Regions from separate parts of the Pseudoalteromonas sp. NZS71_1 genome, predicted to be linked through region 1. Evidence: predicted binding sites of a transcription regulator. Region 1 holds the regulator's gene; each other region holds the start of a gene.
The links. Region 1 encodes sigma-54, which starts transcription at its own class of promoters, with help from an activator protein. Its sites were predicted from a motif close to GTTGGCACGNNNNTNGNNT; they were not measured.
Positions count from the first base shown of each region.

Region 2: the regulator sigma-54 is predicted to act here: its motif matches at 3,339-3,357, upstream of I6F43_RS08390 (ferritin-like domain-containing protein).
Region 3: the regulator sigma-54 is predicted to act here: its motif matches at 2,521-2,539, upstream of I6F43_RS13500 (DUF1328 domain-containing protein).
Region 4: the regulator sigma-54 is predicted to act here: its motif matches at 3,257-3,275, upstream of I6F43_RS02405 (amidase family protein).

Region 1 covers NZ_JADYXM010000002.1:476,338-482,243, reverse strand. The annotation lists gene I6F43_RS05100 (HPr family phosphocarrier protein) at 1-73, opposite strand, end outside; gene rapZ (RNase adapter RapZ) at 116-961, opposite strand; gene ptsN (PTS IIA-like nitrogen regulatory protein PtsN) at 980-1,432, opposite strand; gene hpf (ribosome hibernation promoting factor) at 1,437-1,724, opposite strand; gene I6F43_RS05080 (RNA polymerase factor sigma-54) at 1,751-3,250, opposite strand; gene lptB (LPS export ABC transporter ATP-binding protein) at 3,320-4,045, opposite strand; gene lptA (lipopolysaccharide transport periplasmic protein LptA) at 4,042-4,587, opposite strand; gene lptC (LPS export ABC transporter periplasmic protein LptC) at 4,577-5,131, opposite strand; gene kdsC (3-deoxy-manno-octulosonate-8-phosphatase KdsC) at 5,128-5,679, opposite strand; gene I6F43_RS05055 (KpsF/GutQ family sugar-phosphate isomerase) at 5,680-5,906, opposite strand, start outside.
Region 2 covers NZ_JADYXM010000004.1:164,022-169,927, forward strand. The annotation lists gene I6F43_RS08380 (TonB-dependent receptor plug domain-containing protein) at 1-2,069, shown strand, start outside; gene I6F43_RS08385 (ExbD/TolR family protein) at 2,142-2,537, opposite strand; gene I6F43_RS08390 (ferritin-like domain-containing protein) at 2,852-3,295, opposite strand; gene I6F43_RS08395 (LysR family transcriptional regulator) at 3,473-4,411, opposite strand; gene aceK (bifunctional isocitrate dehydrogenase kinase/phosphatase) at 4,428-5,906, opposite strand, start outside.
Region 3 covers NZ_JADYXM010000009.1:19,356-25,261, reverse strand. The annotation lists gene I6F43_RS13515 (sodium ion-translocating decarboxylase subunit beta) at 1-10, opposite strand, end outside; gene oadA (sodium-extruding oxaloacetate decarboxylase subunit alpha) at 24-1,805, opposite strand; gene I6F43_RS13505 (OadG family protein) at 1,817-2,059, opposite strand; gene I6F43_RS13500 (DUF1328 domain-containing protein) at 2,579-2,752, shown strand; gene I6F43_RS13495 (hypothetical protein) at 2,811-3,002, shown strand; gene I6F43_RS13490 (YcxB family protein) at 3,135-3,602, shown strand; gene csrA (carbon storage regulator CsrA) at 3,653-3,844, opposite strand; gene I6F43_RS13480 (aspartate kinase) at 3,936-5,153, opposite strand; gene alaS (alanine--tRNA ligase) at 5,160-5,906, opposite strand, start outside.
Region 4 covers NZ_JADYXM010000001.1:570,613-576,518, forward strand. The annotation lists gene I6F43_RS02385 (LytR/AlgR family response regulator transcription factor) at 1-540, shown strand, start outside; gene yddG (aromatic amino acid DMT transporter YddG) at 602-1,516, opposite strand; gene I6F43_RS02395 (TetR/AcrR family transcriptional regulator) at 1,965-2,618, shown strand; gene I6F43_RS02400 (putative 4-hydroxy-4-methyl-2-oxoglutarate aldolase) at 2,622-3,104, shown strand; gene I6F43_RS02405 (amidase family protein) at 3,442-4,647, shown strand; gene I6F43_RS02410 (gamma-glutamyltransferase family protein) at 4,644-5,906, shown strand, end outside.

The DNA.
Region 1 (5,906 bases):
GGGCAAGCACGGTGGCTGCTCTGGCGTGCAATCCTAATTTGTTTTTTATTAAAAAAGTGTCTTCACAATGCATAACTTACTCTACCTAAGCTGAACAGGTGATTATTCAGCTATATTATTTTTCTTGTTCGCGATGGCGAATTTTAACATTGGGATGTGTCATTGCAAAACTTTCACCGATAGTTTGCGCTAAATATACAGAGCGATGTTGTCCGCCTGTACACCCAATAGCAATGGTTAAATAACTGCGGTTATTTCGCTCTAAGTGCGGTAACCATGTTTGTACAAATGTCTGAATTTGCCATGTGAATTTTTGCACTATGCTGTGATTGGCCAAATAATCTTTAACAGGTTGATCTAACCCATTTAAAGGTTTTAATTCAGGTTCCCAATGTGGATTGGGTAAAAAGCGTGCATCAAATACGTAATCTGCTTCTTTTGGTATACCGTATTTAAAACCAAACGATTCAAACGTGACAATCAGTTGCTTATCTTTTTTACCTAAAATCTTTTCACGAATAGATTCAGCAAGTTGATGAACGCTTAAATCAGTTGTATCTATCATAAAGTCGGCGCGGGTGATTAATACATCAAGTAATTCTTTTTCTTTTTTGATGGCTAAATCAAGAGGCAACGAGTCAATTGATAGTGGGTGTAATCTACGAGTTTCAGAAAAACGTTTGATCAATGTTTGATCGTCGCTATCTAAATAAAATAACGTAGGGTTTGCAAAGCCTGGCAAGTATTCAAGAATATCGTTAAATTCATCTTGTTGTTTAGGGATGTTCCGTACATCAATGCTAACAGCAATTTTATCGTAGCTATCAGACACACTGCGAACTAATGAAGGAAGCAAGTTAACTGGAATATTATCTACGCAATAATAACCTAAATCTTCTACAACGCGTAAAGCAACCGACTTTCCAGAACCAGAACGGCCGCTTATGATAATTAACTCCATTTAACACCCTTTATAAAACTATGATTGATTGACAATAACTTGGTAAAGCTCAGTATCTGATTTTGCACTGCGTAACTGTTTACAAAAATCTTTATTGTTTAGTTTATCAGCAATGGTTGCTAGAGTCTTTAAGTGCTGCTGGTTATCGCCATCTGGTACGATGAGTGCGACGAAAATATCAACAGGGCGATTATCGATTGCATCAAAATTTATTGGAGTTTCGCTAACGAGTACTAAAGCCAAAGGCTCTTCTGCACCGCTCATTCTTCCATGAGGAATGGCAATGCCACGCCCTATACCTGTACTACCCAATTTTTCTCTGCTCATTAAAGCATTAAGAATATCTTGTTGCGGTAAATACGGAAGTTTGTCGTGAGCAAGTTCGCTAATGAACTCTAAAATTCTTTTTTTGCTATTAAAAAGGACCGCAGCTTTGCTGCAGTCCTGGCATATAAGTGAGCTTAATTTCATCATATTAGTGTCGAGCAAGCTTCTCTTTGTGTTTAATTACTTGTCGATCGAGCTTGTCGATCAACGAGTCAATGGCGGCATACATATCTTGATGTTCTGTAGAGGCAAATAACTCAGCACCGCTTACGTGTATGGTGGCTTCTGCTTTTTGATTTAATTTTTCTACATCGAGAATGACATGAACATTATTAATATGATCAGAGTGTCTTTCTAGCTTCGCAAATTTGGTATTAATATAGTCTCTTAGTGAATCGGTTAATTCTACGTGACGACCAGTTAAGTTTAGTTGCATAAGCATTACCCTCTTTTTTTTGCGTCTTAAATCAAACTTTTACGTTGATTTGACGGTGGAATAGCCAGAGATTCGCGGTATTTTGCGATTGTACGTCTCGCTACTTTAATTCCTTGCTCAGCCAATATATCCGCTATTTTGCTATCACTCAATGGTTTTGCTGAGTTTTCTGCTGCGATTAATTTTCGGATAAGCGCACGGATTGCTGTAGATGAACATTCACCCCCGTTTTCGGTGCTTACATGGCTTGAGAAAAAATATTTAAGCTCAAATATACCACGGGGTGTGTGCATATACTTTTGGGTTGTTACGCGCGAAATTGTTGATTCGTGCATTTCTACCATTTCAGCAACATCATTTAAAACCATTGGTTTCATGGCTTCAGGACCGTGTTCAAAAAAGCCTTGTTGTTGCTTAACAATACAATTTGTTACTTTTAATAGCGTGTCGTTTCTACTTTCTAAGCTTTTAATAAACCATTTAGCTTCTTGTAAATGCGAGCGAATAAACTGGCTGTCACCACTGGATTTTACAGTGCGAGACATTGCCGCGTATTGGCTATTAACACGAATTTTAGGCATGCTGTCTGGGTTTAACTCAACAACCCAGCGGCCTTTAATTTTTTTAACTGACACATCAGGAATAACATACTCAGATTCTTCTCTTACAATAGTATCTGCAGGTTTAGGGCTAAGAGTATGTATTAATGTCATTACTTCTTTAAGCTCTTCTTCTTTGAGCTTAGTTTTCTTCATTAATGTACGATAGTCACGAGCAGCTAATAAATCAATATGCTCGGTTAAAATCATTTTTGTTTCATTAATGTAAGGTGTTTCTTTGTCAAACTGGTTAAGCTGAATACACAAACACTCTTGTAAACTACGTGCAGCAATACCAACAGGATCAAACAGTTGGATGCGTTTTAATACAGCTTCAATTTCATCAAGTTCGACTTCGTTATCATCTTCGTTTTCTTGATTAAAGCTTTCTAAAATCTCTTCGCAGCTTAGTGTTAAAATACCTGAATCATCGACGGCTTCTACAATCGCAATAGCAATAGCTTCGTCTGTAGGGCTAAATGGCGTTAGTTGTAACTGCCACATTAAATACTCATGGAGCGTTTCAGTAGAGGCGCCTTGGTATATTGATTCGTCTTCAGGCATCGGACCCGATGATGATGCTGGGGCGGCACTCATGTACTCATCCCAACTAACATCCATAGCCATGTCGTCACTTAGCGTGTCTTTTGCAAGTGCTTCACCACTATCTTGTTCGTATTCGCTTGGAGCATCATCGGCAGATGCGCTAACAGTTATGTCATCTGTATCTGCTTTTTGCTCGTTTTTACCTGCAGCGTCTTCTGAATAGTCTGCTTCTTCAACCTCTAATAGCGGGTTGCTGTCGAGAGCTTCTTGTATTTCTTGCTGGAGATCCAATGTACTGAGTTGCAACAAACGAATAGCTTGTTGCAGCTGTGGAGTCATTGTAAGTTGCTGGCCCATGCGCAGCTGTAGTGATTGCCTCATGTATCTCTAACAATCCTTTTATGTTGTTATAATTAATACTAGCAGATGCTTAAAGACATGGCGTAAATGTTACAGCCTAAATTGCTCGCCTAAGTAAACATCGCGTACTGTTTTATCATTTAATACGTGTTCTGGAGTACCTGATGCAATCAGCTCCCCATGAGAAACAATGTAGGCTTTTTCACAAACATCAAGGGTTTCTCTTACGTTATGATCGGTAATTAATACACCAATCCCACGATTTTTAAGATGTTCTATTATTTTCTTTATATCTAATACCGAAATAGGGTCAACACCTGCAAATGGTTCATCCAGTAATATAAATTTAGGATCTGCTGCCAGCGCACGTGCTATTTCAACACGACGACGTTCGCCTCCTGACAATGCCATACCTTGGCTATCACGAATGTGTTGTATGCTAAATTCATCTAATAATTTATCGAGAGTGTCTTCTCTAGCTTGTTTATTTAACTCTTTGCGCGTTTCTAAAATGGCCATTAAGTTTTGATAAACAGTCAGCTTTCTGAATATTGAAGACTCTTGCGGTAAGTAGCCAATGCCTAATCTAGCACGACTATGCATAGGTAAAAGAGTAATATCGTTATCGTCTATCGATATTTTACCTTTGTCGCTAGGTACAAGTCCTACTATCATATAAAACGTGGTGGTTTTACCTGCGCCGTTAGGGCCAAGTAAGCCAACAATACTGCCAGCTTTGACTTCAAGGCCGACGTTTTTTACAACTTCACGGCCTTTATAGCTCTTTGCTAATAGCTCTGCTTTTAATGTGCTCATGGTTGACCTTTGTCGCTTTTTTTACTTTTTTTAGTCTCGATTGGCACTAAAATTGTGTGAACGCGGTCAGTTGAGTTTTCATCTTTTTCGGCACTGATTAGCTGCTGCTCTATATCGTAGGTAATGCTTTTAGCATTTATTTTTTGTCCCGCTTGCGATACTTGTGCATTACCAACAAGCGTTAAAAAACGCTTAGATACATCATAACGTACTTCGTCAGCACTGGCGCTCATAGTCGTGCCATCTGATTGCTTCTCTTCAAAGTGCGCAGGGCTACCTGTAGCAATTAATAATTGTTTATTATCGCCAAGTTCATCGCGTTTATGTACTTCTAAGCGGTCGGCTGTGATACGGCGGTTACCGTGAATAATTTCAACGTTTTTCTCAAAAATTCCGACATTAGCTTTTAATTGACCTTCTTGCTTATCGGCGCTTATTGAAATTTGATTTGCAGCCGGTTGCGTGTTTTGCTCTGCAGCACTACTATTAAACGCTAGTATAAGTGTAGGAATAATAAGTGATTTTAATATTTTATTGGTCATAATATATGGTTCGCGTATGGTTAATTAGTTTTATCACTTCGGTTTTTAAGTCGGCTTCTAGGCCTTTACCAGTGATTTTTAAATTGGGCCCAGTGATGATAACGGGTTGCTCCGAACGCATTGTTAATAGCTTTATATCTACTTGAATATTATCAGCATTGATTTTGTCTATCATGGCGTTATCGGTTAAGTTTTTGGCAACCACATTGCCTTCTAAAATTAATTGTTTGTCTTCATATAATGTTGCTTCGTCTGCATTTATTTGCCACGTTTGCTTTTCGTTATATAAAGTAAAAATAGGTTTTTCAAAAAACGTAAAACCTAATTGTTGATATAGCTCCATTTTAGCCGCAGTGACTTTGTGGCTAATTTTACCTTGTTCGTCATAGGCTGTTTGTTTGAGTTCTATGGCTATGTAATCAGGCTTGGCAATAACTTCAGGCTCAGTCTGAGGCACAATATTTGTTTGTGTAAAATAAGGGTACCAAAGCCAAACCATACAGCTAATGAATAAAACGCTTAATATTATGCGCGCTGCATTCATGAACTAGTGCCTTGTGTAGTCAATGCTTTACCATTTTCAAGCATAAGTAAGTCGGTGAGCTCTCTTACTGCACCAAAGCCGCCAGGCATTTGCGTTACATAGTGTGATAAACGTTTAATAAGTGGATGGGCATCATTTACTGCAACAGCAAAGCCGACTAATTCCATAACGGGCATGTCAGGACCATCATCACCGATATAAGCAATTTGTTCATCGCTAAGGTTGAGTTTGTCTTTTAGCTCTTGATAGGCAATGAGCTTATTTTCTTGGCCTTGATAAATATGCTGTACGGTTAAGCTGCTCATACGTTGTTGCACTATTTGTGAATGACGACCAGTAATTACAGCCACTTCAAAGCCACTGTTTATAAGCGCTTTAATGCCAAAACCATCTTTTGTATTAAATGCTTTTAGCTCTTCACCTTGATTACCAAGATAAATACGGCCATCAGAAAATACACCATCAATATCGCATATAAGTAGCTTTACTTTTTTAGCGCGTGCTTTTGCATCATCGCTCAGCGGTTGATAGAGTTCTTCAAATTGCATTTATAACACTCCTGCTTTTAATAGGTCTTGCATGTTTAATGCGCCAATAGGTTGGTTTTTATCATTGACGACGATTAAGCCATTTATACGTTTGTGTTCCATAATATTAAGCGCTTCAGCAGCCAAAATATCTTGTGTAGCCGTAGTACATGACTTAGTCATAACAACATCTATTTGTGTTGTATGAATATCAATTCTTTGCTCTAAAATACGACGCAAATCGCCAT
Region 2 (5,906 bases), on a different contig from region 1:
CTGGTGTTATTAATATTGTACTTAAAGATGGTAGCGAAGGCGGTAAAGCGGCTATTAACTACGGCCAATATTCAGAAGGTGATGGCGAAACCATCAACCTTGATTTTAATAAAGGCTTTGCGCTAGGCGATGACGGTTATTTAAATACAACTATCAATTACCGTGACCGTGCACCGACTAACCGTGCAGGTTTACATGGCTCTTGTCAGTTTTATGGTTGTACAGAGTTAAGTGACGGTACTTTACTTGCTGGCGATCCGCGTGAACTGACAGCCGATCGTGATACTTTTAGAATTGGTGATGCTGATTCTCAGCAGTTTGGTTTAACAATTAATACTGGTTACGAGTTAGGTGATGGCGAGCTTTACGGCTTTATTACTTACTCAACACGTGAAAACGAGTCGGCTGCATTTTTCCGTCATAATGCAAATGCAGGTGGTAACCCAGTACTGCAAGATAACGATGCGACAATTCCGCTAGGTTTCTTACCAAAAATTAATACAACTATCGACGATATCTCATACAACTTTGGTTATAAAACTGAGTTTGATAACGATGCAAGTCTTGATTTGTCTTACACCTACGGTGAAAACAGCATTGATTATACGACAAGTGACACTATTAATGCCTCATACGCTAACTTTTTACGTTATGACCAAGGTTTGAGTGCAGCTGATATTCGTACAACTATCCCACGTGAAGCGTACGCTTACGGCATGGAATTATCACTGCAAACAATCAACATTGATTTTACGCAAAACTTTGATGATTATTCGTTAGCGATGGGTGCTGAAATTCGTACTGACGAATACCGTATCTTAGAAGGTAGTGAATATGCATACCGCGATTACGATACTACCAACGGTGTAAGTATTTATAACGGCTTAAGTGGTGGTGTTGGCTCTGAAGATGCATCAGGTGGTTCACAAGGTTTTGGTGGTTCGTCTCCTGCGTCATCAGTTGATGAATCGCGTGATGTAATCTCATTTTATGTAGATGCAGAAGCTTATGTGATTGAAGATGTAATTTTATCGGGTGCACTTCGCTACGATAACTACAAAGGCTTTGGTGATACAGTAAACTTTAAGCTTGCTGGTAACTGGTCTGTAACCGACGATATTTCACTACGTGGTGCATTAAGCTCAGGTTTTAGAGCACCTTCAATGCAACAGCTTTACTTTAATAATGTAAGTACGCAATTTGTTGTTGATACTAATGGTAACTTAGTTGCAGAAGAGGTTGGTACATTTAGAAATGATTCAACACTTGCGCAAAGCTTAGGTATTCCAAAGCTTAAAGAAGAAAAATCACAAAACCGTAGTTTAGGTATTGTGTATAACGTTACAGATAATATTAATGTAACCGTTGATTACTATTCAATTGATATTGACGACCGTATTGTAATTAGTGACCGCTTAGGTAAAGGTTTATCTACAAGCCTTGATGCTGCATTAAATAGTGCGGGGGCTGGCGTAGGGCAGTTTTTCTTAAATGGTGCTGATACTGAAACTCGTGGTGTTGATTTTGTAGCAACGTGGAACACTGAAGGTTTAGGCGGTACGCTTGATTTTACACTTGCAGCTAACTTCACTAAAACAGATGTTGTATCGTTATTTTCTCCTGCTGGCTCAAGCCTTGAGACAGTAAGTGTAGACGATATATTTTCAGCGGAAGATATCTCTATTATAGAAGAGTGGCAACCAGAGGATCGTATTAACTTAAGTGCACTTTATCAACGTGATGATTGGACAGTTAACCTGTCACTTAATCGCTTTGGTGAGTACACAGTAGAAGATGGCGGACGTCAAACGTATGGCGCAGAAATTTTAACTGACGTTAAAGTTAACTACTTCGTTACTGAAGATTTGTCGGTAAACATTGGTGCAAATAACTTGTTTGACGTTTACCCAGATAAAAACGAAATAGGTAACTCTCGCTCAGGTACTATTGTGGATGCTAGTGGCAACACAGTAATAAGTAGCTCAGGTGTGTTTGACTACTCACGTCGCTCGGCTCCATTTGGATTTAACGGTGCTTACTACTACATAGGCGCAGAATACCGTTTTTAATTAATAACCTCCCTTTCGTTATTTAACTCAAAGGGCCGTAAGGCCCTTTTTTTGGTTTTATATTGGGCTGTTTTATTTAGAAATCAAACTTATTGAATAATCATCGTATTGCTTAATATTATTCATTACACTCATTAAAGTATTATGTGTACTGTTTTCGTCTGCGGTTATAAGTACCGAACTTATTTCATATTTAGCCGCGAACATCGCTAAATTAGACGTAACTTGCTCTAAATCAATTAACCTCCCTGAAAAATATACTCCGTTACTTTCATCAATTCTAAATAAAGCATTTTTAACAGGCTTATCTATTTGAGGGCTGTCGAGTGGTCGGTTTAATTCAATAGCCACAGGTTTTACAAAAGATGTAGTTACAATAAAGAAAATTAGTAATATGAACACTATGTCTAACATCGGGGTCATATCAACATCAGCATTATTTTGCAGTTTACTTAGTTTACTTTTCATATTGGACCTTATTTTTAATTAAATGCTGCGGCGCCACAGCAAGGTTTTAGGTACCTAATAACAAAATTAGCACAGCAAAAATAAAGCGTGGTTAAATAAACATTCTAATAACATTAAATTTTTGTATTTATTATGTATTTAAAATGTGGCGAAATAAGGTGGTGTTTATAGCAATCTGCTTATATATGGGGTCTATTTAGCATCGTTATAGAGTAATTTAATTCGTTAAATTGCTTAAGGGTTTATACAGATTGGTATTAGAGGCAATAAAAAACCCAGCGCTAGGCTGGGTTGTATTTATGAGTTATGTAAGCTTACTGCTTTTGCATACGGCTCATTTCTGCATGGCAGCTTTGCATCGTTAATAATGTTTTAGCCAGTGCTGCTTCGCAATCAGCTGGTTGCGGTTTATCCATAGCGGCTTTAATTTCTTCAAGCGTTTTATCTTCTACTTCTTCAAGCTCTTTAACATACGTGCTGTCGTTATGTGAAGTGAAAGTAGTCAATAGGGCTGTATATGCACGTCGTGCTTCAACTGCGAAAGATGAACCATCTTCGCGTTCGCCTTTTTCATTAATTGCATATGGCTGCAGACGCTCGACACTCACTTTTCGGGCATCTATCATACGCTGAAAAAGTGCGCAAATAGCAGGGTCTTCAACTTTTTCCTGTGCTTTTTGATAAAAATCGATGCCGCTGTTCATAACTTGAATGATGTCAGTAATATGATTTACTTCTGATCCTTGATGGGTGTTCATAATGACCTCTTTTATTAAATGAATGTATAGTTCAATTTAATAAAAGCAATGTACGTTCCACGTTTTTGTTTTTATGTAGTCATTTGATTTTATTGATTTAATTTTATTACAGAAAGGGGCTAAGTTAATGAGGAAAGTATTAACCTAGCAATTTTTACATTATATTGTGTAATAAAGTTATTTTAGCTCTTCAGCTACTTCAGCGACTTTTTGGCGTAACCAGATGTGGCTCGCATCGCGATGTAACAGTGGGCTCCAAATCATATCAAGCTCAAAAGGAGGAATTGGAAACGGTGGCTCTAAAATTTTAAGCCCCGGATCATCTAAGTATATATTTGCAGCTTTTGAAGGAAGGGTCGCAATCAAGTTTTTCTCTTTAGCTAAATGAATCGCTACATGGTAGTTACGCGTAAAAGTGGCAATATTACGATGTTTACCAAAGTGGGCAAGTGCTTCGTCAACCCAACCAAGTTTTTGCACATCTTTAGGGTCCATGCCCACGCCTACACCAAAACCTGTTTTACTCACCCATATATGGCGCGCTTTTAAGTAGCTGTCGAGGCTAAAGTTTTCAATAATAGGGTTGTCGGCCTTAACTAAGCAGCAAAAACTGTCTTTCCAAATACGTTTATGATGAAAAGACTGAGGTAAGTTTTCAAAACGGTTGATTGCCATATCTACTTTACCGTTTTCTACGTCATGAAAGGTTACATCACTTGGTGTGAGTATATCTAAAGTAGTATCGGGGGCTTCTTCGTGTAGTTTACTTAAGAGCTTTGGCGCTAACGTACTTGCAGCGTAATCACTGGCCATTATTCTAAATACACGTTTACTCTGGCTTGCCTCAAATTCTCTATTAGGTGCTAGGGTTTCTTCAAGCGTCATTAATATGCCACGAATAACGGGTTGTAACTCTAAAGCGCGCTCTGTCGGGACCATACCATCGCTGGTACGAACTAAAATAGGGTCGTTAAATAAGTTACGAAGACGTTTAAGGCCATTACTCATTGCGGGCTGCGTAATACTCAATTGATTAGCAGCGCGTGTTACGTTGCATTCTCGAAGCAATGTATCGAGATAAACGAGTAAATTTAAATCTATTTTACTTATATTCATTGTGTGTCCTTTGCGTCTACCAGTGATGGATAAATCGCTGTGCTGTCGGGTAAGGGTAAATATGACTTACCTGCCCATTTTTTATATTTTGTTGCGCCTGCTTCCAAAAGCTAACATCTATAAGCTCTGGATGAGTGCTGAGAAAAAACTTTTTATACATAGGATTAGGCATTACAAATGTACATAACTGCTCTGGGAATACATCTTGTGGTGCAACAGAGTAACTTTGTTCATCCATTAAATAATCGTCGTAGCTCTTTGCTTTTGGTAATGCTCTAAAGTTCATATCTGTTAGGTATTGAACTTCATCGTAATCGTAAAAAATAATACGTTTGTGCTTACTTACACCAAAGTTTTTTAAGAGCATATCGCCAGGAAATATATTAACGGCAATCATTTCTTTTAGAGCTTGCCCGTATTCTTCAATCGCGTCTGCGGCACTTTCTTCATCAGCATTTTCTAAAAATAAATTGAGTGGTGTCATGCGCCGTTCAATATATAAATGCTTGATGATCAACCATTCGCCTTCAATTACCATTGATGAGCCAATTGTTTTATGTAATTGCGCAAGTAAATTACTATCAAAACGCGCCAAAGGAAATACGACGTTAGAATACTCTATGGTATCGGCCATTCTGCCAACGCGATCATGGTTTTTTACTAGTTGATAACGCTTTAATACGGTATCACGGCCGAAGGGCTTACTTTCACCAAATTTGTCTTTTATTACTTTAAAAACATAACCAAATGAGGGAAGGGTAAATACCATCATCACCATACCGGGAGTACCCGGTGCAATTGTAAACTCATCACTAGAGTGAGATAAGTGATTTAAAAACTCTCGATAAAACTCAGTTTTACCCTGCTTATGAAAACCCACTGCGTTATAGAGCTCAGCAAGTGTTTTGTTTGGCATAAGCTGATTCAAAAACCGGACAAGTGCTGAAGGTGCATGAGTCTCTACCATAAAGTAGGCACGGGCAAAGCCAAAAATGACACGCATTTGAGATGATTTAGTTAAAAGTGCATCTAAATATAATCCGTTATCTTCATCGTGTAACACGGCGATTATAAAAGGCTGAACCCCACTTTTTGAAACAACACGACCAACAATATAAGCTGCTTTATTACGATAAAAAGGTGTGTGTAAAATATCAAAGCGCATTTGCCAAGGTTGATGATGTGTATCGGGGGCTTGTTTATAAAATGCTTTAACAAGAAGGCGAATATCACGCTCTAAATTTACAAATGGGGCTTTAAAATCAAAATGATTAATAATGCGCTTTATTGTTGGCTTTAGGCCATCAACTACTGGAAAGTATGTCCTATATTCGGCCTCAACAGGTACTGAAGGAGCATCTTTCAAAGTTGCTTCTACAAATATAAAGTCATTATGAAAATAGCGCCTATGGTACAGCCGGCAAAATACAGAGTTATAAAAGGTTTCGGCGAGTTCTGCTTGAGGGTGGAAACATAAAAAATGCTGATATATCTT
Region 3 (5,906 bases), on a different contig from region 1:
TACCGTCCATCCTCTATTTGCTCCTAAGCTAATGCAATCATAGCGTCGCCGGTAGTTACGGCATCGCCTTCACCAACCAACACTTCGGCAATAGTTCCGGTATGCATTGCGCGTATTTCGGTTTCCATTTTCATGGCTTCCATAATAATCACTACATCACCTTCGTTAACAACTTGCCCAGCTTTTACCTTAATCTTAAAAATATTACCGGCTAAAGGGGCATTAAGTGTTTCACCCGATGCAACTGAAGCAGACTGAGGAATGTGCTCAGAGTCTTTTAATGTTACTTCTTTTAGCTCACCACCTTGCGCCACTACTACGTCGTAAACTTTACCATCTACTTTTACGCTGTATTGCTCAGCTTTAACGCTGTTATTATTTGATCCCGATTTTGGTGCTGCCTTATTGCTCTTATCTTCAACGGTAGGAATAGGCTCAAATGCATCAGGGTTATTACGATTTTTAATAAATTTCAAACCAACTTGTGGAAATAATGCATAAGTTAGTACGTCATCAATTTGCTCATCAGCAAGTGTTAAACCTTGCTCTTGCGCTTCTTTTAATAATTCAGCTTCAAGCGTTGCAAGCTCTGGTGCAATGTTATCTGCAGGGCGACAAGTAATAACCTCTGCTCCATCAAGCACACGCTCTTGTAGCTCTTTATTCATTGGTGCTGGTGTTAAGCCATATTCACCTTTTAATACGCCAGCAGTTTCTTTAGTGATTGTTTTATAACGCTCACCGGTTAGCACGTTAAGTACTGCTTGAGTACCTACAATTTGCGACGTGGGTGTTACTAAAGGTAAAAAACCAAGATCTTCACGTACGCGTGGGATCTCAAGCAAAACTTCATTAAGCTTATCTGCCGCGCCTTGCTCTTTAAGTTGGTTTTCCATGTTTGTAAGCATGCCACCTGGTACTTGAGCTAGTAAAATACGACCATCAACCCCTTTTAAGCTACCTTCAAATGCCGCATATTTTTTACGTACATCTCTAAAGTAAGCAGCAATTTCTTCTAGGTGGTTTAAATCAAGGTCGGTATCGCGCTCAGTTCCTTCAACTATCGATACAATAGTTTCAGTTGCTGTGTGTCCGTAAGTCATACTCATTGATGAAATAGCGGTATCAAGCATATCAATGCCTGCATCAATCGCTTTTTGATAAGTCGCAGTACTTAAACCTGTTGTAGCGTGGCACTGCATAGCAATAGGAACCGATACGGTTTCTTTAAGTGCTTTAATTAGTTTTTCAGCATCGTACGGCTTTAATAAACCCGCCATGTCTTTAATACAAATTGAGTGACAGCCTAAATCTTCTAATTGCTTAGCAAGAGTCAGCCACATATCAAGCGTATGAACAGGACTTACTGTGTACGAAATAGTACCTTGAGCATGTGCGCCTACTTTTATAGCCGCTTTAATCGCTGTTTCTAGGTTACGTACATCGTTCATTGCATCGAAAATACGAAATACGTCAACGCCATTTTTATGTGCGCGTTCTACAAACTTTTCAACTACATCATCAGCGTAATGGCGGTAGCCTAATAGGTTTTGACCGCGTAATAGCATTTGCTGTTTAGTATTAGGCATCGCTTTTTTAAGCGCACGAATACGCTCCCAAGGATCTTCGCCTAAATAACGAATGCACGAATCAAATGTAGCACCGCCCCACGATTCAATAGACCAATAACCTGCATCATCTAGCTTGCTAGCAATAGGTAGCATATCGTCTAGGCGCATACGTGTTGCGAGCAATGATTGGTGCGCATCGCGTAATACCAATTCTGTTAATTTTAATTTAGCCATGTGTGTGCCCCTTATTTATTATTTGATTTGTACTGAGCAATGGCAGCACTAATAGCAGCGATGTGCTCATTAGGCACACCTTGAGATTTAAAAGACGGTGATTTAGCTGGTGATGCCTCTGGTTCGCTATAGCGCGTCACCAAATTAGACATAAGCGTTACTGCACCAATTAATATCGACAGAAATACAAACACCCCAACCATACCAGTTAGCATTAAGCTACCAGCCGTTGTGAGTAGAGCACCTATATCCATTTTTCTCCCCCTTGAAACCCATATCGAAAATAAAAAATCGATTTAATTAAATATTTATTCACTGGATAATAACAAAACTAGTCGCTTTGTCTACATCTTGTAAATTGGTAAAACCAATTAAACTATAAACAACATAACACTCAACAAATTTACATGCCATAACCCAGCAATCATGCGCCCTACAATACATACAGAAAATAACGACTATAGCTAATAGTTATATGGAAGTTGTTAATTAACTATTCAACTTAATAAAAATAACCGCCAAATTTTATAATAAGTACAAAAACACACATCAATTGTTAATTGGTCTTACCAAAAACATTATTTTTAGTGAATATTTACCGGTAACTTGTAACAGTGTGAATAACTTACATAACAAAGCGTAAAAATTACTAACTAACTAATAACTAAAAACACAGTTAAAAACCATAACTACCTGATATAAAACAAAAATAAACTTTGGCATATAACTGGCATTAGTTATTGTGAGCAAATTTGATAACCAAGGAGAAAACAATGTTACGCTGGACAATTACATTTTTAGTTATTGCTTTAATCGCTGCAGTGTTAGGTTTTGGTGGCATCGCAGGTGCCGCAGCTGGTATAGCAAAAATTATATTTTTTATATTTTTAGTACTTTTAGTGATCTCATTAGTTTCAGGTGCACTACGTGGTAAATCACCCAGGTAGATAAAGCATTCAACTAACAAACACTAAAATTTAATTAATACTTACAAGGAATTACATTATGAATTCAACAACTGTAAAAGCAGCACTAATCGGTCTATTCGCAAGTTTCTTCATCATGGGTTGTGAAGACAATCACGCAGAAGACGCAGGCGAACGTATTGACGAAGCAGTAACTGACGTGCAAAACAAAGTAGAAGATGCATGTGAAAATGTTAAAGAAGGCGTAAACGCTGAAGAAACTAACTGTTAATTCTTCTTGTATCGCTAAAAAACGGCCTTAGGGCCGTTTTTTTGTGTCTGTAATAAAATCACTGACTATAAAGCTGCTCATTTAGCGGTTAGCTTGTTAAAATAAAAAAAACGATATTTAAAGCAAGGCAATATGGCATTTACAACAACCTACACACTAGATAAACCTTACTTTTACGAGTGCTTTGATGAGTCACTCCCGTACAGTAAGCGCGCCAAACCTAAGTACTTTTTACTTGTACTCCTCGTTGCGCTTGGTTTATTTGGCATTTATGTTTTAAACGATCATTACTTAGGATCGTTTATGATCATGCTAGGTGTACTAGAGTGCGTCGCTTTTTACTATCGCAGACCTTGGTGGGTAACCAGACAAATGCTCAGCAGAGCGTCAGGCTCTGAGGTAACACTTACCTTTGATGAAGAAGGCATTAAATCGGCTAATCATTACAAAAGCTTTCAGCTAACTTGGCAAGACATAAGCGAAGTAATAGATACTCAGCAAGGTATTATTATTAAAAATAAAAGCGGAATGCAGTACATTTCAAAACAAATACTAACCCCAGAAACACTCGTTTTTATAAACAAAAAAGCCACTCAGTGAGTGGCTTTTTGACTAGTTGAGTTAATTACTCAACTACGTATACGTGTTGATTAAGCATTGCCCGGATTAGGGTTCGACTTTTCAGCTTGTATGCGCATGTAAATCTCTTCACGATGCACTGATACGTCTTTTGGTGCATTAACACCGATTCGAACTTGATTTCCTTTAACACCTAGAACAGTAACTGTTACTTCGTCACCAATCATTAGGGTTTCACCTACTCTACGAGTTAGTATTAGCATTCTCTTGCTCCCATGTTCCAATAAAAATTATAAGATTCCGCTTAAACATACTAATGAAAATTAGACTGAAAAGTAAGTAAAAACTCTCAATCTATCCATTTTCTGTTAAAAATGCTTTGTGTAATGCACGAACTGCCAACTCTAGGTACTTTTCATCTATTAAAACTGAAATTTTAATCTCAGAAGTCGAGACCAAAACCACATTAATATTTTCCTGCGCTAATGCATCAAAAAATAAACTTGCTACACCAGAATGCGATTTCATACCCATTCCAACAGCAGAAACTTTAGCTACTGTTGGTAATCCGCTTATATTTTGAGCACTGAGTTGAGCTTGATCTTCGCTCAATAATTCAAGTGCTTGCAGATAATCATTCGAGTGCACAGTAAAAGCATAGTCTATTTTTTCAAAGATATGATTAACTTGATTAATCATATCTATTTCGATGCCATTATCAGCAAAAAGTTTCAATATTTTTGAAAGATATTGCGTACCGCTTGGCACACCATCTACTTTAATTAAACATTCGTCACGATTAAACGCAATCCCCGATACCACATTGCTTGGCATATCGTTCTCCTCAAAACTTATTAATGTGCCTTCATCAGGATTAAAACTAGAAAGCACCCTAAGTGGCACATTGTGTCTACCTGCAGCTTCTACCGAGCGAATATGCAAAACTTTCGCCCCTAAACTTGCCAGCTCTAGCATTTCGGCAAAAGTAACTTGGCTCATTCTGCGCGCGTTAGGTTCAACACGAGGATCTGTAGTATATACGCCATCAACGTCTGTATAGATCTGGCATTCGTCGGCTTTTATAGCCGCTGCTATTTCTACAGCCGATGTATCGGTGCCGCCGCGTCCAAGCGTTGTAATATTGCCCTCAATATCACGTCCCTGAAACCCAGCAATAATAGCAATACGATTATGCTCAAGCTCATGCTTTAAGCGCGTAGCAGCAACGTCTTCAATACGGGCTTTACCAAACATGTTGTCGGTTAGAATATTGACTTGATCGGCTAATAAGCTTACAGCTGAATGACCACGTTTGATAATAGCCATAGCAAGCAGTGATACAGAAACCTGCTCTCCGGTGCTAATAAGTACATCTAGTTCACGGCTACTCGGGCGAGTATCAATTTGTTTGGCGAGGTTAATTAAGCGGTTGGTTTCTCCCGACATAGCCGAGAGCACCACAACCACTTGATGTCCTTGCTGCCTGGTTTTAACAACAAGGTCGGCGACCGCTTCAATTCGCTCTATTGAGCCGACCGAAGTGCCACCGAATTTTTGAACAATAAGCGCCACTTAGGCTTAAGTACGCTCAGTTAACCAAGCTGTAACGCTATCTAGTGCAGCAGCAAGGTTTTGTGGTTCACTACCACCGGCTTGTGCCATATCTGGACGACCGCCACCTTTACCACCTACTTGACCTGCCATATGGTTAACTAACTCACCGGCTTTTACTTTGCCTGTTAAGTCTTTCGTTACACCGGCAATTAGGCTTACTTTGTCGCCACTGGCAACACCCAGTGCAATAACACCTGAGCCAATCTTGTTTTTAAGGTCATCAACCATACCGCGAAGCGCTTTAGATTCAGTACCTTCAACGTTTGCTACAAGTAGCTTAACGCCATTAATTTCAACAATCGAATCAAGTAAAGACGCGCCCGCTGCACTTGCTAGTTTATCGCTAAGCTGTGCAATTTGCTTTTCAAGGCCTTTAGATTTTTCAAGCAACGCAGTTACTTTTTCAAGTACCGATGCGCTATCGCCTTTAACTAAAGCTGCAACATCGCTAAGTTGTTGCTCTTGCTCGCTAACGTACGCTACAGCATCTGCACCGGTTACGGCTTCAATACGGCGAACACCTGCGGCAATACCACTTTCAGATACAATTTTGAATAAACCAATATCGCCAGCGCGCTCAACGTGAGTACCACCACAAAGCTCAATAGAGTAGTCGCCAATAGTAACTACACGTACTTCGTCATCGTACTTTTCGCCAAACAATGCCATAGCACCTTTCGCTTTAGCATCATCAATAGCCATAAGCTCAGT
Region 4 (5,906 bases), on a different contig from region 1:
ATTGATTTGTTATTTTTAGACATAAACATGCCCGAACTATCAGGGATTGCATTACTAAAAGTGCTCGCGAATCGACCACAAGTGATTATTATTAGTGCGTATCAAGAATATGCTTTAGCCGGTTTTGAACTTGACGTAACTGACTACCTACTAAAACCAGTCTCTGCGCAGCGCCTTGAACAAGCACTCAATAAAGTACGGAAAAAAAGAAAACACATAACGCTAAATCCCAAGGCACCTCTGACTATTACGCTTAAAATCGATCGTGAAAAACATAAAATTCAATTAAGCGATATAGACATGTTTGAAGCGTATGGTAATTACGTAAGAGTATGGCAAGGTGAAAAATCATTACTTGCAAGCAGTACTCTCAAATACATATTGCAGGAACTTGATACTTCATTTATTCAAGTCCACAAATCTTACGTGATTAACAAAAATAAAGTTGTTGCGTTAAGTAATGAAAGCGTTCAACTAGCATCAGGCGTGTCAGTTAAAATTGGCAAGTCATTTAAACAACAAGTGCGCGACATTATTTAACCTGAGATCTTATTTTATGTTTATCTAAAACATAACTTTAAGCTTTTCCCTAACACCGGACCTAAAATTTAGCACTTAACCTTTGCGGCTTTTCTCGCGTTACAAAGTAGCAAATTAGCGAGCCAACCGTTACCAGCACAACACCTTGCCAAAACGAAGCACTCAGCGTAATAGATAAATACAGCGCTGAAATAATAGTAGAAAACACCGGTGTAAAGTACGAAAGTGTGCCAAGCAGCATTAAGTTACCGCCAATAATAGCTTGGTTCCACAGTGCATACCCGCTCCCTACCACTACCCCTGCTAATAGCAATGTTATGCTTGAGCTGAGTGAAAACGTTAATGGCGCTTCATTACTAAAACCATATTGCGCCCATAAACTCATTGCCGTAACAGTAAAGAATAACGTAATGGCATTTTTGCCATTACTCAGCTTTTGCGTAACCACGCAATAAATAGCCCATATAAACGCTGCAGTTAATGCCATTAAATAAGTAACAGGATTATCAGCAAAGTTAGCTACAAGCGTATCGAGTGACATTTCTTGATCGCCCGTAATACACCAAGCAACGCCTAAAAAAGCAATAATCATGCTTGGGTACACCCAATAACTTACTTTTTTGCGACCAATGATAATAGAGAGCAATATAGTCAGCGTGGGCCATAAATAATTAATAACCGCCATTTCCATTGCCTGATGACGGCTATTTGCCATACCAATAGAAAGCGCCAAGCAAATTTCGTACGATACAAATAATAAAGTACCTACTACCAAGTAGCGTCTTGAAAACCCACTAAACTTAGGCACTCCCATAACCAAAATTAAAAATATCGCACTGACAGAGTACATAGCCGCAGCACCACCGATGGGGCTAAACAACTCAGAAATATCCCGTAGTAATGCAACTAAGCAACTCCACAGTAATATTGCAGCAACTCCATAAAGCGTGTATTTATTTTTGCTTAAAAACTCCATTTGCCAATCCAAAAGTACTACTCGTAAATTTGAAACTAAACTAACAGTAATTATTTAATTAAACAATTAGGGTCTGTTGATCTTTCAAGGTTAAATTTGCAGCAGTCTGTTTGGTATTTAGGCAAGGCAGAGCCTATATAGTGTGGTTATTCCCCATAAATGGGCGATAACGTAGCATTAATGCCAAACAGGCGCTGCCCAAAGGGTTCTTCCTAGGGACTACTTACTTTTTGTTGCTCGGTTTTTACTTAGCCCACTAGGTTACAAATCTCGCGCCGCGATTAAATAGCCCCTAGTTTGAACAAATTTTAATCCGCAAAGATCAACAGACCCTAAAGTTTATAGCTTAAACCTCTTCCCCTGTTTTTTACATTCACACTTTTTAGTAATTGACCTTTTGGTCAGTAAAGCTACAATCAATCAATACGTTAAACACGCAAACTCAACAATGACCACACAAATAAAACCAAATAAAAAAGAAGTAACACGCGAAAAAAACCAAAAACTAATTTTAGATGCCGCCGAGCAATTGTTTTCGCAATTAGGTTACGACGGAGCAAGTATGAGCATGGTTGCTAAAGAAGCGCAGGTGCCAAAAGCTAATATTTTGTATTACTTTAAAAGTAAAGATGGTCTGTACGAGTCTGTGATCGACCGCATAATAGCTAATTGGAACTTAGGGCTCGATAACGTCACAATTAACGACGATCCAGCTACCGTGCTTTATAACTATATTAAAAGTAAAGTAATACTCGCCGTAAATCAGCCAATGCAATCTCGCTTATTTGCCAGTGAAATACTGCGCGGTGCCCCTTATTTACAAAACTACTTTAGAACCAATACCCGCCCTTGGGTTAAGCAAAAAGTTGATGTACTTCAAGCGTGGATGGACGCAGATAAAATGGATAAGGTTGACCCCTACCATTTGCTCTTTACTATTTGGTCTACCACGCAGTATTACGCCGACTTTCAGGCTGAGGTTTTACTCGTAATGAACAAATTAGAGTACGACAAAACCGATGTGGCACAAATTACGCAATCAATTGCCCACATAATTTTAAAAGGTATTGGTCTTAAAATACCTGAGCAAAGTGAGACTTAACCCATGACATCCTTTACTACACCCGATTTATTTGACGATCATCGCGATAACGTGCAAGTAGCCGACAGTGGCCTTTATCACTTTGGTAAAAAAACCACGTTTTATGGCAAAGTAGTTACAGTTACCTGTCCAGAAGACAACTCTTTTGCTGCCGATATATTGCATGAAAATGGTGAAGGTAAAGTATTAGTTATAAACGGGTTTGCGAGCAAACGCTTTGCGTTTATTGGCGATATTATGGCTGAGCGTGCCCTAAATAATGGTTGGGAAGGCGTAATAATAAATGGCTGTTGCCGAGATATAGAAATACTCGCCACGATGAACTTACCTGTAATGGCGCTAGGCTCAACACCGCGTAGTACCTTAAAGCGCGGCTTTGGTGATAAAAACCAAGCTGTTACCATGCTTAGCACCACCATGGAACCTAACGATTGGGTTTACGCCGATATTAACGGTTTAATCATCAGTAAAACGTCCCTTATTTAGCGCTCACAACCATATAAATAAAGACCAATTTGGTGCACCTGCGCACCAAATTGGTTTGTTTTAGCTCATTTTAATACCACTATTTTTACAGCCCATATTTACTAACCTCATACAACTCGCCAAATCCTGACCAATTGGACAGGATTTTAATTTGTGGCATTCCTCTTGCTTAGGTTTTAAACAATATAATAAGCTAACCGATTAAAAAGCGGATTAGGCTCTGTAAAATAAAAACAAGATGTTACGCAGTGAGCTGAAAAATAATAAAAATTAATCCGTCTTTTTAATCACTCTAAATCTGAACTGCTTGGTCAGATTTTTTATAACGAGTGGTGATATGAGTAGCAAAAATAATAATACGACCGGTATTTTTTGTGACCATGGTCCTAAGGCATGGCAAACACATTACCAAGGCACGCTTATTAATAAGCGTCTTGCAATAAAAGATGTATTTGCTGTTAAAGGTGAGCGCAACAGCGCAGGTAACCCACACTGGTTTAAAGCAGCAAAACCGGCCCAGCAAACAGCAAGTGCCGTAAATATGTTAATGGACGAGGGTTGTAGCTTTACAGGCTTTACCCATACCGATGAGCTTGCTTACAGCTTAGAGGGAAATAACATTCATTATGGTGCAGCACAAAACCCTAAATTAAAAGGGCATACTTGCGGTGGTTCGAGTATGGGGTCTGCTGCATCCGTTGCTGCTAACTTAGCCGATATTGGCTTAGGCACCGACACTGGCGGCTCAATTAGAATACCCGCCAGCTATTGTGGTTTATTTGGTATAAGGCCAAGCCATAACGTGATTGAAAAAGACGGCCTAATACCGTTGGCACCGCCTTTTGATACTATAGGTTGGCTTACCCAAAGCGCCGAGCTATTAAGCAGCGTTGGCGATGTATTATTACCACAACAACCTATTAATAAAGTAAATACGCTGGTTATTTGCGAAGCACTCTTTGAACTTGTTGACTCCTCTTTACAAGCACCACTGGGTAACCTTTTAGAAAAAACCAAACCTTATTTTAATCATCATATCGATTTTAAGCTCCCCAACGTTGGTTTACTAAGTGAGCTTGCCGATACCTTTAGAATATTACAAGGTCGTGCGATTGCTAAAACGCACCGAGACTGGCTTGAACTCCCAGATCAGCTTTCTCATTTTGCGCCAGCAATTGCGGCTCGTTTTAAAATGGCACTGGCTTTAACCGAGCAAGAAGAACAAGAGGCGTTAAAAATACAGCACGAGTGGCAAACAATAGTCGCTAAAAACCTAAACAAACACAGCTGCTTATTTTTACCCACCACACCCACAACCGCACCTAAATTAGGCGCCGACACAAGCGCCTTACGCATGCAAATTATTACGCTTTCGGCAATTGCGGGCCTTAGTGGCTCAGCGCAAGTGCATTTACCGCTGGCTGATTTAGCAAATGATCATCCTTATGGTTTTTCATTAATGATGACCCACGGTAACGATAAAAGCCTACTTGCTTGCGTACAACAATTAGCTGCACACTTTAAACAGGACACACCGGCATGACCACACACAACATTGCATTTACCGCGTCTCACTTTTCGGCCACTGAGGCGGGTATAAATATACTAAAACAAGGCGGTACAGCTACCGAGGCTATGGTAGCCGCAGCAGCTGCTATTAGCGTTGTATATCCACATATGAACTCAATTGGTGGCGACAGCTTTTGGCTTATCGATAATCCCAATCAAAAAACACCCACCGCTATTGACGCCTGCGGCCGCGCAGCAACTAATACAACACCCTATAACTCGCACACGCAAATACCAGAGCGCGGCGGATTAAGCGCACTGACTCAAGCGGGTACAATACGCGGTTGGCAAAAAGCGCTTGAGCTTGATGAACACGCAGCACTGCCACTTTCAAAAATTTTAGCGCCCGCAATAAAACTTGCTCGCGAGGGCTTTACCGTTACAAAAAGCTTGCAGGCAGGCTGCGAAAAACTAGCCGCTGCTAACAATACCAATGACGCGTTTAAAAACCTCTACATACCCAATGGCAAACCCTTGCAAGCAGGTCAGCATTTTAAAAACCCTAAACTTGCAGCAACATTTGAGCACTTAGCAAAACAGGGTTTAAACGCATTTTATGAAGGTGCACTTGCCAACTCATTTGCCGCTGATTTAGCCAAAGCAGGCAGCTCGATTACCACAGATGATATTGCAAGTACCCAAGCCGAAGTAGTTACCCCGCTAAATGCAAACCTAAGTGGTATTGACTGCTACAACTTACCCGCGCCAACACAGGGCGTGCATTCGCTGCAAATAATTGGTGCCGTAAATAAGTTAAAGCATTTAGCTAAAACCGATGCCGACTGGACACACTTAATTGTAGAGGCAACCAAGCAAAGCTTTACCCATCGCCCTACCCTTTGGGCTGATCCTGAAGTATTAGGGGACGATTATAAAAACGCACTAACCGATGATCGCTTAAGCCAACTTGCTAACAATATTGATATGGCCAAAGCCAAAAAATGGCCATTTAACGCAGAGCCTGGCGATACAGTGTGGATGGCTGCAAGAGATAAAAACGGGCAATTAGTAAGCTTTATTCAAAGTATTTACTGGGAATTTGGCAGCGGAATACTAATGAGCGAAGGCGGCTTTGTGTGGAATAACCGAGGTTTAAGTTTTAGTTTAAGCAATGAAGATATTGCTGCGAGTAACAATAATAATGCCCTTGCGCCAAATAAAAAGCCGGCTCATACACTTAACCCAGCACTGGCAAAGTTTAGCGATGGTCGTCGACTTGCTTACGGAACAATG